Regions from separate parts of the Shewanella cyperi genome, predicted to be linked through region 1. Evidence: predicted binding sites of a transcription regulator. Region 1 holds the regulator's gene; the other holds the start of a gene.
The links. Region 1 encodes sigma-54, which starts transcription at its own class of promoters, with help from an activator protein. Its sites were predicted from a motif close to GTTGGCACGNNNNTNGNNT; they were not measured.
Positions count from the first base shown of each region.

Region 2: flgA (flagellar basal body P-ring formation chaperone FlgA) is a predicted target of sigma-54. The motif match lies at 2,243-2,261, and genes of this name have one in related genera.

Region 1 is NZ_CP071501.1:3,450,552-3,455,249, forward strand. Features, by position in the region: gene lptA (lipopolysaccharide transport periplasmic protein LptA) at 1-345, shown strand, start outside; gene lptB (LPS export ABC transporter ATP-binding protein) at 342-1,073, shown strand; gene JYB84_RS15340 (RNA polymerase factor sigma-54) at 1,187-2,668, shown strand; gene hpf (ribosome hibernation promoting factor) at 2,698-2,985, shown strand; gene ptsN (PTS IIA-like nitrogen regulatory protein PtsN) at 2,989-3,432, shown strand; gene rapZ (RNase adapter RapZ) at 3,429-4,283, shown strand; gene JYB84_RS15360 (HPr family phosphocarrier protein) at 4,270-4,545, shown strand; gene mgtE (magnesium transporter) at 4,645-4,698, shown strand, end outside.
Region 2 is NZ_CP071501.1:2,719,698-2,724,395, reverse strand. Features, by position in the region: gene JYB84_RS11860 (LPP20 family lipoprotein) at 1-335, shown strand, start outside; gene JYB84_RS11855 (flagella synthesis protein FlgN) at 399-830, opposite strand; gene flgM (flagellar biosynthesis anti-sigma factor FlgM) at 985-1,323, opposite strand; gene flgA (flagellar basal body P-ring formation chaperone FlgA) at 1,397-2,110, opposite strand; gene JYB84_RS11840 (chemotaxis protein CheV) at 2,315-3,235, shown strand; gene JYB84_RS11835 (CheR family methyltransferase) at 3,361-4,194, shown strand; gene flgB (flagellar basal body rod protein FlgB) at 4,346-4,698, shown strand, end outside.

The sequences.
Region 1 (4,698 bases):
GATGAAGCCTCAGGACAAAGGGTATTGGTGGCCAAGGGCAAGCCCGCCACCTACAGTCAGACCCTGGATGACGGCCGCCAGGCCAGCGCCAGTGCCAATGAGATCAGCTACAACATGGACAATCGCACCATGACGCTCACGGGCAATGCCAAAATTGAACAGGATGGCAGCCAGGTCAACGCCGACAAAATCATTTATGACATTGAAAAGCAGCAACTGAAGGCCGACAGCAGCCAAAAAGGCGATGAACGGGTGATCACCATCATCAAGCCGGAAAACTATCAGGAACAGTTGGCTCCCAAGCCCGAAGAACAAGAGCAGGATAAGGAGCCGGTTCGCCAATGACGGAACTGATCCTTAAGGCCAGCAATCTGGCCAAAAGCTACAAAAACCGCACCGTGGTCAAGGACGTCAGTCTCAGCGTGCGCACCGGCCAGGTGGTCGGTCTGCTGGGCCCCAATGGCGCCGGCAAAACCACCACCTTCTACATGGTGGTGGGGCTGGTGAAAAGTGACAAGGGCAGCATCCATATCAACGAAGATGACCTGACCCTGGACCCCATGCATCTGAGGGCTCGCAAGGGCATAGGCTACCTGCCCCAGGAAGCAAGCATTTTCCGTAAGCTGTCCGTGCACGACAACATCATGGCGGTACTGCAAACCCGCAAGGATCTGGACCAGGATCAGCGTGAAGAGGAACTGGAGCAGCTGCTGGAAGAGTTCCACATCACCCATATCCGCGACAACATGGGCATGTCTTTGTCCGGTGGTGAGCGGCGCCGGGTCGAAATCGCCCGTGCTCTGGCCGCCAATCCGCGCTTTATTCTGCTCGATGAACCCTTCGCCGGTGTCGACCCCATTTCGGTCATAGACATCAAGAAAATAATTGAGCAGCTCAAGAGTCGCGGCCTCGGCATATTAATCACGGATCACAACGTCAGAGAAACCCTTGATGTCTGTGAAAAAGCCTACATAGTCAGCCATGGCAACCTCATCGCCGAAGGCACCCCTGCCGAGATTCTGGACAATCAGCAGGTGCGGGCGGTGTACTTGGGTGAGCAATTCAGGCTATAGTTAAATTTAGCCTGATCTCTATCTCATTAAGGAAGAGTGCAACTGGCCAGCAGTTCACAAAACTGATAGAAAACAGCTTTCTGATAACAATAACAGTCAAGGATCCGCAGTAGATGAAAGCGTCACTCCAGCTCAAGCTGGGCCAACAACTGACCATGACGCCGCAATTGCAACAGGCCATCAGGCTGTTGCAACTTTCTTCACTTGAACTGCAACAGGAAATTCAACAAGCGCTGGATTCCAACCCTTTGTTGGAGCTGGACGATGACCAATTCGACAGCCAGGAGCGCAGCGATTCAGATCACAGGGAGCAGGACGACTTCTCCGAGCCCGTCACGGCCAGCAGTAACGATGACAGCTCCACCCTGGAAACCTCCGACGCCCTGACCCAGCAGTCCATGCCCGATGAATTGCCCATGGATACCACCTGGGACGAAGTGTTCACCGCCGCCCCTGCTTCCGGCAGCGGCTCCATGATGCGCGATGATGATATGCCCTTCCAGGGAGAGACCAGCGACGGGCTTTATGAACACCTGGAATGGCAAAAGAACCTCACCCCTTTCTCAGACACCGACATGGCCATAGCCACCGCCATCATAGACGCCATAGATGAACGCGGTTACCTGACCCAGACCACGGAAGACATACTCGAAGCCATGGGCGACGATGAAGTGGAGCTGGACGAAGTGGAAGCCGTGCTCAAGCGCATCCAGCACTTCGACCCCATAGGGGTGGCCGCAAGGGACCTCAGTGAATGCCTGCTGATCCAGCTGGCCCACTTTGCCGCCGATACGCCACACCTGGAAAACGCCAAACTGCTGATCCGCGACCATCTGGATCTGATTGCCGCCAGGGACTTCCGCACCCTGATGCGCAAAACCCGTCTGAAGGAAGATGAGCTGCGTGAAGCCATAGTGCTGATCCAGAGCCTCAATCCCCGTCCGGGTGAACAGGTCACGTCCGGCAAGGACGAGTACGTTATCCCCGACGTCTCTGTGAGCAAGAAAAATGGCCGCTGGGTGGTGGAACTCAATCCCGATTGCATGCCCAAGCTCAACGTCAATCAGCATTACGCCGCCATGGCCCGCACCAGTCGCAGTCAGGCTGACAGCCAGTTTATCCGTGGCCATTTGCAGGAAGCCAAGTGGTTTATCAAGAGCCTGGAGAGCCGCAACGACACCCTGCTCAAGGTGGCCAATTGCATAGTGCAGTTCCAGCAAGGTTTCTTTGAGTACGGTGAAGAAGCCATGAAGCCCATGGTGCTGAACGACATAGCCGAAGCGGTGGAAATGCATGAGTCCACCATTTCCAGGGTGACCACCCAAAAGTACATGCATACCCCGCGGGGTATTTTCGAATTGAAGTATTTCTTCTCCAGCCATGTCAGTACGGAAGACGGTGGAGAATGCTCGTCTACGGCCATCCGCGCCTTTATCAAGAAACTGGTGGCTGCAGAAAATCAGAAGAAACCATTGAGCGACAGCAAAATGGCGGAACTTCTGGCGGAACAGGGAATCAACGTTGCTAGACGTACCATTGCAAAGTACCGTGAAGCAATGCTGATCCCGCCGTCAAACCAGCGTAAAAGCTTATAACTCACTGTAAAAACTGGAGGAAAGTGTCTATGCAAATCAATCTGACTGGGCACCATATCGAAATTACAGATTCACTGCGTAACTATGTAGAGAGCAAATTTACCAAGCTTGAACGCCACTTCGAACAGATCAATAATGTGCACGTTGTGCTCAATGTTCAAAAAATGCAGCAGATTGCAGAAGCCAAGCTGCACCTCAATGGTGGTGAAGTGTTTGCCACGTCTGAGCATGAAGACATGTACGCCGCCATCGACGCTCTGATTGATAAATTGGATCGTCAGGTCATCAAACACAAAGAGAAACTGACTAAGCACTAAAAGATGGAACTGAGTACCATCCTGAGGCCGGAGTGCACCACCTGTGCCACTCCGGGCAGTAAGAAAAAGGTACTGGAACTGATCAGCGATATCGCCAGCGCCCAGTACCCCACCCTCTCTTCTCAAGAGATCTTCGAAAGCCTATTGGCCCGAGAAAAAATGGGAAGCACAGGCATAGGCAATGGTATTGCCATCCCCCATGGCCGCTTGAACAGCATAGAGACCCCGATCGCCGTGCTGGTCAAATGTGAAGAGGCCATCAGTTTTGACGCCATAGACAAACAGCCGGTTGACATACTGTTTGCCCTACTGGTGCCATCGGACCAATGCCAGCAGCACCTGAGCACACTCGCCGCCATGGCAGAAAAGCTCAACGACAAGCAAATCCTCAAGCAACTGCGCAAAAGCCAGGATGACGCTGAACTCTATCAGGTGATCACCGGATGAAACTGGTCATAGTCTCAGGTCGATCGGGCTCGGGCAAAACCGTTGCCCTGAGGGTCTTGGAAGACCTGGGCTATTACTGCGTCGACAACCTGCCACTGCCACTGATTGGGCCCTTGCTGGCGCAACTGAAAAGCAGCAATGAACTGGTGGCCATCAGCGTCGATGTCCGCAACCTGCCGGAACAGCACAAGGTGTTGGAACAACAGTTGGCCGCCCTGCCTGCAGGCACGGAGCTGATCAGCCTGTTTCTCAATGCCAGCGACAAGGTGCTGCTCAAGCGCTACAGCGAAACCCGCAGACTGCACCCCCTGTCCAAAAGCAAGATGTCCCTGGCGGATGCCATCAAACTCGAGGGCAAGCTGCTTGAACCCCTGTCACAATTGATGGATCACTACATAGACACCTCCAAACTCAATGTCTATGAACTCAGTGACCAGGTGCGTGAAATCCTCCTCGGCCGCAGCGAGAAGGAGCTGGTGATCATTTTTGAGTCCTTTGGCTTCAAACACGGTATGCCGGCGGAAGCCGACTTTATGTTCGATGCCCGGTTTCTGCCCAACCCCCATTGGGAGCCACAGCTGAGACCCCTGACAGGCCTCGATGAGCCGGTACAACAGTTCTTGGAACGCCAGGTACTGGTGAACAAATTTATCTGGCAGATAGAGAACCTGCTGGAAACCTGGTTGCCCCATCTGGAGCGCAACAACCGCAGTTACCTCACCATAGCCATAGGCTGTACCGGCGGTCAGCACCGCTCGGTATATGTCGCAGAACAATTGGCCAAACGCTTCAGCAACACCAAACACAAGGTCGAGGCACGCCACAGGGAGCTTAATCTTGCCAAGACTTGAACGTGATATCACCATAGTCAATAAACTGGGCCTGCACGCCCGCGCCGCCACCAAAATGGCGATACTGGCCTCCGAATTCAAGGCCAGCGTGACCCTGATCCAAGGCGACAAACAGGCACCGGCGTCCAGTGTGTTGGGACTGCTGATGCTGGAATCCGGCATGGGCAAAACCATGCGCATAGTGGCCGAAGGTGATGATGCCGAGCAGGCCATGGACGCCCTGTGCAACCTGGTCAAGGCCCGCTTCGACGAAGACTGCTGAGTCAGCTCACTCACTGCGGCATTAGACCGCAACGCTTCCCCTCCTGCTGTATCAATAAATTTGTTACCATAAGCCCTTCTATTCTTGGGGGAAGATGCCATGGCGGTAGAACTGCTGGACAATGAACAAACGGAACTCAGGCTCAGCCAGCTC
Region 2 (4,698 bases), 730 kb from region 1:
TAGGCTACGCGCCCCTGGACAGTCAACCGGCCAAGGAGCAATCCCAGAAGGTATTGCTGGCGATGCAGGCCTCCAAGATTGCCGCCTATCGGGAGTTGGCCGAGCAGGTTTATGGCCAGAACATCAGTGCCGGCACCAGTGTCAACGACTGGATGGTGGCCGATGACAAGGTCAAGGCCAGCGTCTCCGGGGTGATCCGCGGCGCCCGGGTGGTCAAGAGTTACCCCACAGGTGATCACTACGTCACCGAGCTGGAACTGGATTTTGCCTTGGTATGGGCCCTGTATCAGCAGACCCACAGGCCGCAGAAGGTGAAAGACGTCACCTATTTCTAGGGGAACTGACTTGCTGACAATAAACCCGGCCATGGCCGGGTTTTGTGTTATCTGGAAGACCGTTTAAGCGCTGAAATCATTGCCCAGGGTGGAGATGGTCGAGGTCTTGCCCTTGTCGTTATAGGTCAGGGAACTGGCATTGCGGCTGACCTGCAGTGCCTGGGCCAGGCGGTTGAGGCTGGCGAGGTTGTGCTCTATCAGTTGGCCATTGAGTTCATTGAGCTGTTGGCACTGTGCCAGACGCTCTTTGGCGTCCTCGACCCTGGCCTTGAGTTCTGCATCCTGACTGAGCTGCGCCCGATCCGGATGGGCTTCCAGTTGCTTGTCGTTGTGCTGAAGGGCCTGCAGTAACTCGGCCTTGGTGCCGCTTAAGCGCAACAGCTCTTCTGCCGCTTGTTGGATCAGTGCCTGCTTTTCGTCGGTGATCAGTTGCATCAGGCCATCAAGCAGGCGTTGCTGTTGCGTAAGCAGCGCGAGGAGTGTGTGTTCTGTCATTGCTGGGTCCCCTGATGTTAAACACAATATCAAAAGCAGGCGTCAAAAACATCGACGTTGCCCCTACTTTACAGGCAAATAAATGCAAAAGCCCGGCCAACTCTGTCGGCCGGGCTCGCGCTCAGTCTTTTCCGTTTCAGTCGGTCACACTGATTCAGGCATCCGAATCGAGATCCTGCATATCCTTTTCAAAGCGGGCTATGTTGGCGGCCAGTTTTTCCGGGTCCACCTTATAGCGGCCTTCTGCTATGGCCTGCTTGATTTCGGCAATCTTCTTTTGATCCACATCGGGCAGGGCGGCCATGCGCGACTGAATGCCTTGCAGTTGTTGGGCCTGGGAGGTGATGACCACAGAATCGTTCTTGTGGGCTGCCCCGTTACCCTGGGTTTGCTCGGTCTTGGCAGACTGTTGTTGTACCTGCTGTGCAGGGGTATTTGATGCGCGGACGCGGGCAGCGTTGGCCGCGTTGCTCTGTTTGATGTCCATTGCCATGATAGGCTCCAAAGTGACTGAAACGGATTACTTAAACTTGTATCGGCGCTGCTGCCAAAAGCTTTAGCTATTTTTACATTTTAACTTCAACTTCTCCAACACCCGTCACTTTTGCTTCCAACTCCTTGTTGGAACTGCTGTTTCTAACTCTAATTTTGTCACCGATATTACCATCGGCCAGGGCCTCGCCCAAGGTTTTTATCTGGAAGTGCTCGCTCCTGGCGATGATGGCCACCGAATCGCCGCGGCAAACGAAACACAGGTTGGCGGCGTATACCGGGGCATCCTGGGCAATACGGCGTTTTGCCCGGGTGCCTATCACTTCACTTTCGGCGGCAAACTGTTGCCCCCGCAGCAGGCTTTTATCGACAAACGCCAGGGTCACATCGCCTTCGCCAATCAGCTCACCTGCCCCCACCGGCCGGGTGGCCACCACCATAGGAAAAAGGATATCCACCCGTACCGAGAGAAATATCTGCCAGGGATAGTCGAGATCGGGACTGTGACACTGGACCTTGACCGTGTTGTTCTTGCCTATTTCGCGGTTGCTGGCAAGGGTGGCACTGATGCCGTCGCTGCAGCGTGGTGGGCTCATGCGGTTATCCAGGCTTTGGGCCTGGATTTCTATCCTGGCCTCGGCCGGCGCCTCGATTTTTTGTGCCACCGCCGCTTCAGCGGCTTCCCGTATGGCCGATAGGGTGGGGACAGTGGCAAGGTCGGCGGCCCAAACACGGGACGTCGAAACTGCGAGAAAGATCCAAATAAACTGTGCTAACTTTAGTTTCATAATGAAGAGACTAGCTTGTCACGCCAGAATACACCTATACTTTCAAAAAATTGGCCTCAATGGCAGTCATCCGTCGCGGTGGGCTGTCAAAAGTTTGACGGCAATGGAATGCGATGGGTCATAGCGGGATTAAAGCAAGTTATATGCCTATACTCTTCAGCATGACAAGGCACCCTCATTCAGAATCATAACTAAGGCGAACTTATGTCGAGCATTCTTGAGTCAGTCAATAAACGTACCCAGTTGGTGGGGCAAAACCGCTTGGAGCTGTTGCTGTTCAAGCTAAACGGCCGCCAACGGTATGGGATTAACGTTTTCAAGGTCAAGGAAGTATTGCAATGTCCACCCCTGACCGCATTGCCCAGACTCAATCCCTTTGTGCGTGGGGTCGCCCATATACGCGGCTCTACCATTTCCGTCATCGATTTGAGTGCCGCCACCGGTGGTCGTCCGATTGAGAACATCCAGAACTGTTTCATCATTATCTCAGAGTACAACCGATCGGTGCAGGGCTTTCTGGTCAGTTCGGTGGAGCGGATCATCAACATTAACTGGGAAGCCATCATGCCGCCTCCCAAGGGCGCCGGTCGTTATTCCTATCTGACTGCGGTGACCGAGATCGACGGCGAGCTGGTGGAAATCCTCGACGTGGAGAAGATCCTCGATGAGATCTCCCCGGTCAAAACGTCCATCAGCGAAGAGATGGATGCCAACCTGACCATAGACAGGGAACAGCACTTCCACATTATGGTCATCGACGATTCGGCCGTGGCCCGCAAGCAGATCATCCGCGCTCTGAGTTCGCTCAACCTGCAGATTGATACCGCTAAAGACGGTCGTGAGGCCCTGGATAAACTGAAATCCATTGCCACCGAAATGGACAATGTTGCCACCGAGATCCCTTTGATTATTTCGGATATCGAAATGCCGGAAATGGATGGCTATACCCTGACGGCGGAAATTCGCGACGATCCCAAGCTCAAGCACATCAAGGTGGTGCTGCATACCTCCCTGAGCGGCGTGTTCAACCAGGCCATGGTGCAAAAGGTCGGTGCCAATGATTTTATTGCCAAGTTCAACCCCGATGAATTGGCGGCTGCGGTCAACAAACACCTGAGCCTGTAGCAGGAAAGGGCAGTCGGGCTTGTGTTAGGGACTGTCATGCTGTATAAAGCGCCGCTTGTTTTATAGAAGTGTTTCAGAAGCTTGGCTCCGCGGGGCGGACTTCAACAGAGTGCAGGAAGTAAAGGGTGACTGATAAATCACTGGCTGAGGCTGAGTACAATCAATTCAGGTTGTTCCTGGAACAACACAGCGGCATAGTACTGGGTGAAAACAAGCAATACCTGGTACGCAGCCGTCTGGCCCCGCTGATGGGCAAGTACGGCTTGCCGTCCCTGAATGAAGTGGTCAAGCACGCCATGAAGCCCACGGAGCGGCAGTTGCGCACCGAAGTGATTGACGCCATGACCACCAATGAGACTCTGTGGTTCAGGGACAGATACCCCTTCGAGCTGTTGGCCAGCGCCCTGTTGCCCGAATTTGGCCGCCTCGGCCGCCCCCTGAAAATCTGGTCGGCGGCCTGTTCCTCAGGTCAGGAACCCTATTCCCTGGCCATGACCATTCTGGAATATCAGCAGAAACGCCCCGGGGCCTTGCCCATGGGGGCAGCCATTCAGGCCACGGATCTGTCGCCTTCCATGCTGGATCGTTGCCGCAACGCCGAATACGATAATCTGGCCCTCGGCAGGGGGCTGTCCGAGGAGCGCAAGCGTCAATTTTTTGAGGCTCTTCCCGGCGGCAATATGCGGGTCAGGGACAATGTCCGCCGTATGGTCAACTTCCGTGCCCACAATTTGCTGGAAAGTTATGCGCTGCTTGGCAAGTTTGACATTATCTTTTGCCGCAACGTGCTTATCTATTTTGCCCCCGAGGCAAAGGCAAAGATACTGCGGCAATTTGCTGCCGCCCTCAATCCCAAGGGCATACTCTTTCTCGGAGCCTCCGAATCCATTGCCGGCCTGACCGATGAGTTTGACATGATCCGCTGTAACCCGGGGATTTACTACCAGAAACGCACCTGAGTTAATAACTCACTGTTTTAAAATAACTAATCAGTAACCCCCTCATCGCTGGCAGGCATCTGTCAGCGCCCTCTGAATAAAATCTCCTTTCAATATTTTTTTGGCACGCGAGTTGCTTAATCTCAGTCCAAGTGACAGAGGAGGCAATTTTATGGCGATCAGTTTTGACAAGGCATTGGGAGTTCACCAGTACACCCTGGGGATCCGCGCCGAGCGTGCTGAAGTGCTTTCCAGCAACATTGCCAATGCCGATACCCCCCATTACAAGGCCCGGGATGTGGACTTCCAGGCGGCGCTGCAATCGGCCAAGAGCCAGCAACGCGGTTTGAGCATGAGCCAAACCAGCGAGCGCCACTTCGATCTGGCAGCCCTGACCCGGCAGCATATCCAGTTCCGGGTGCCCAACCAGCCGGATACGGGTGATGGCAACACTGTCGATATCCAACAGGAGCAGTCGGCCTTTATGCAGAATGCCCTCGAGTACCAGATGTCCCTGGGGTTTCT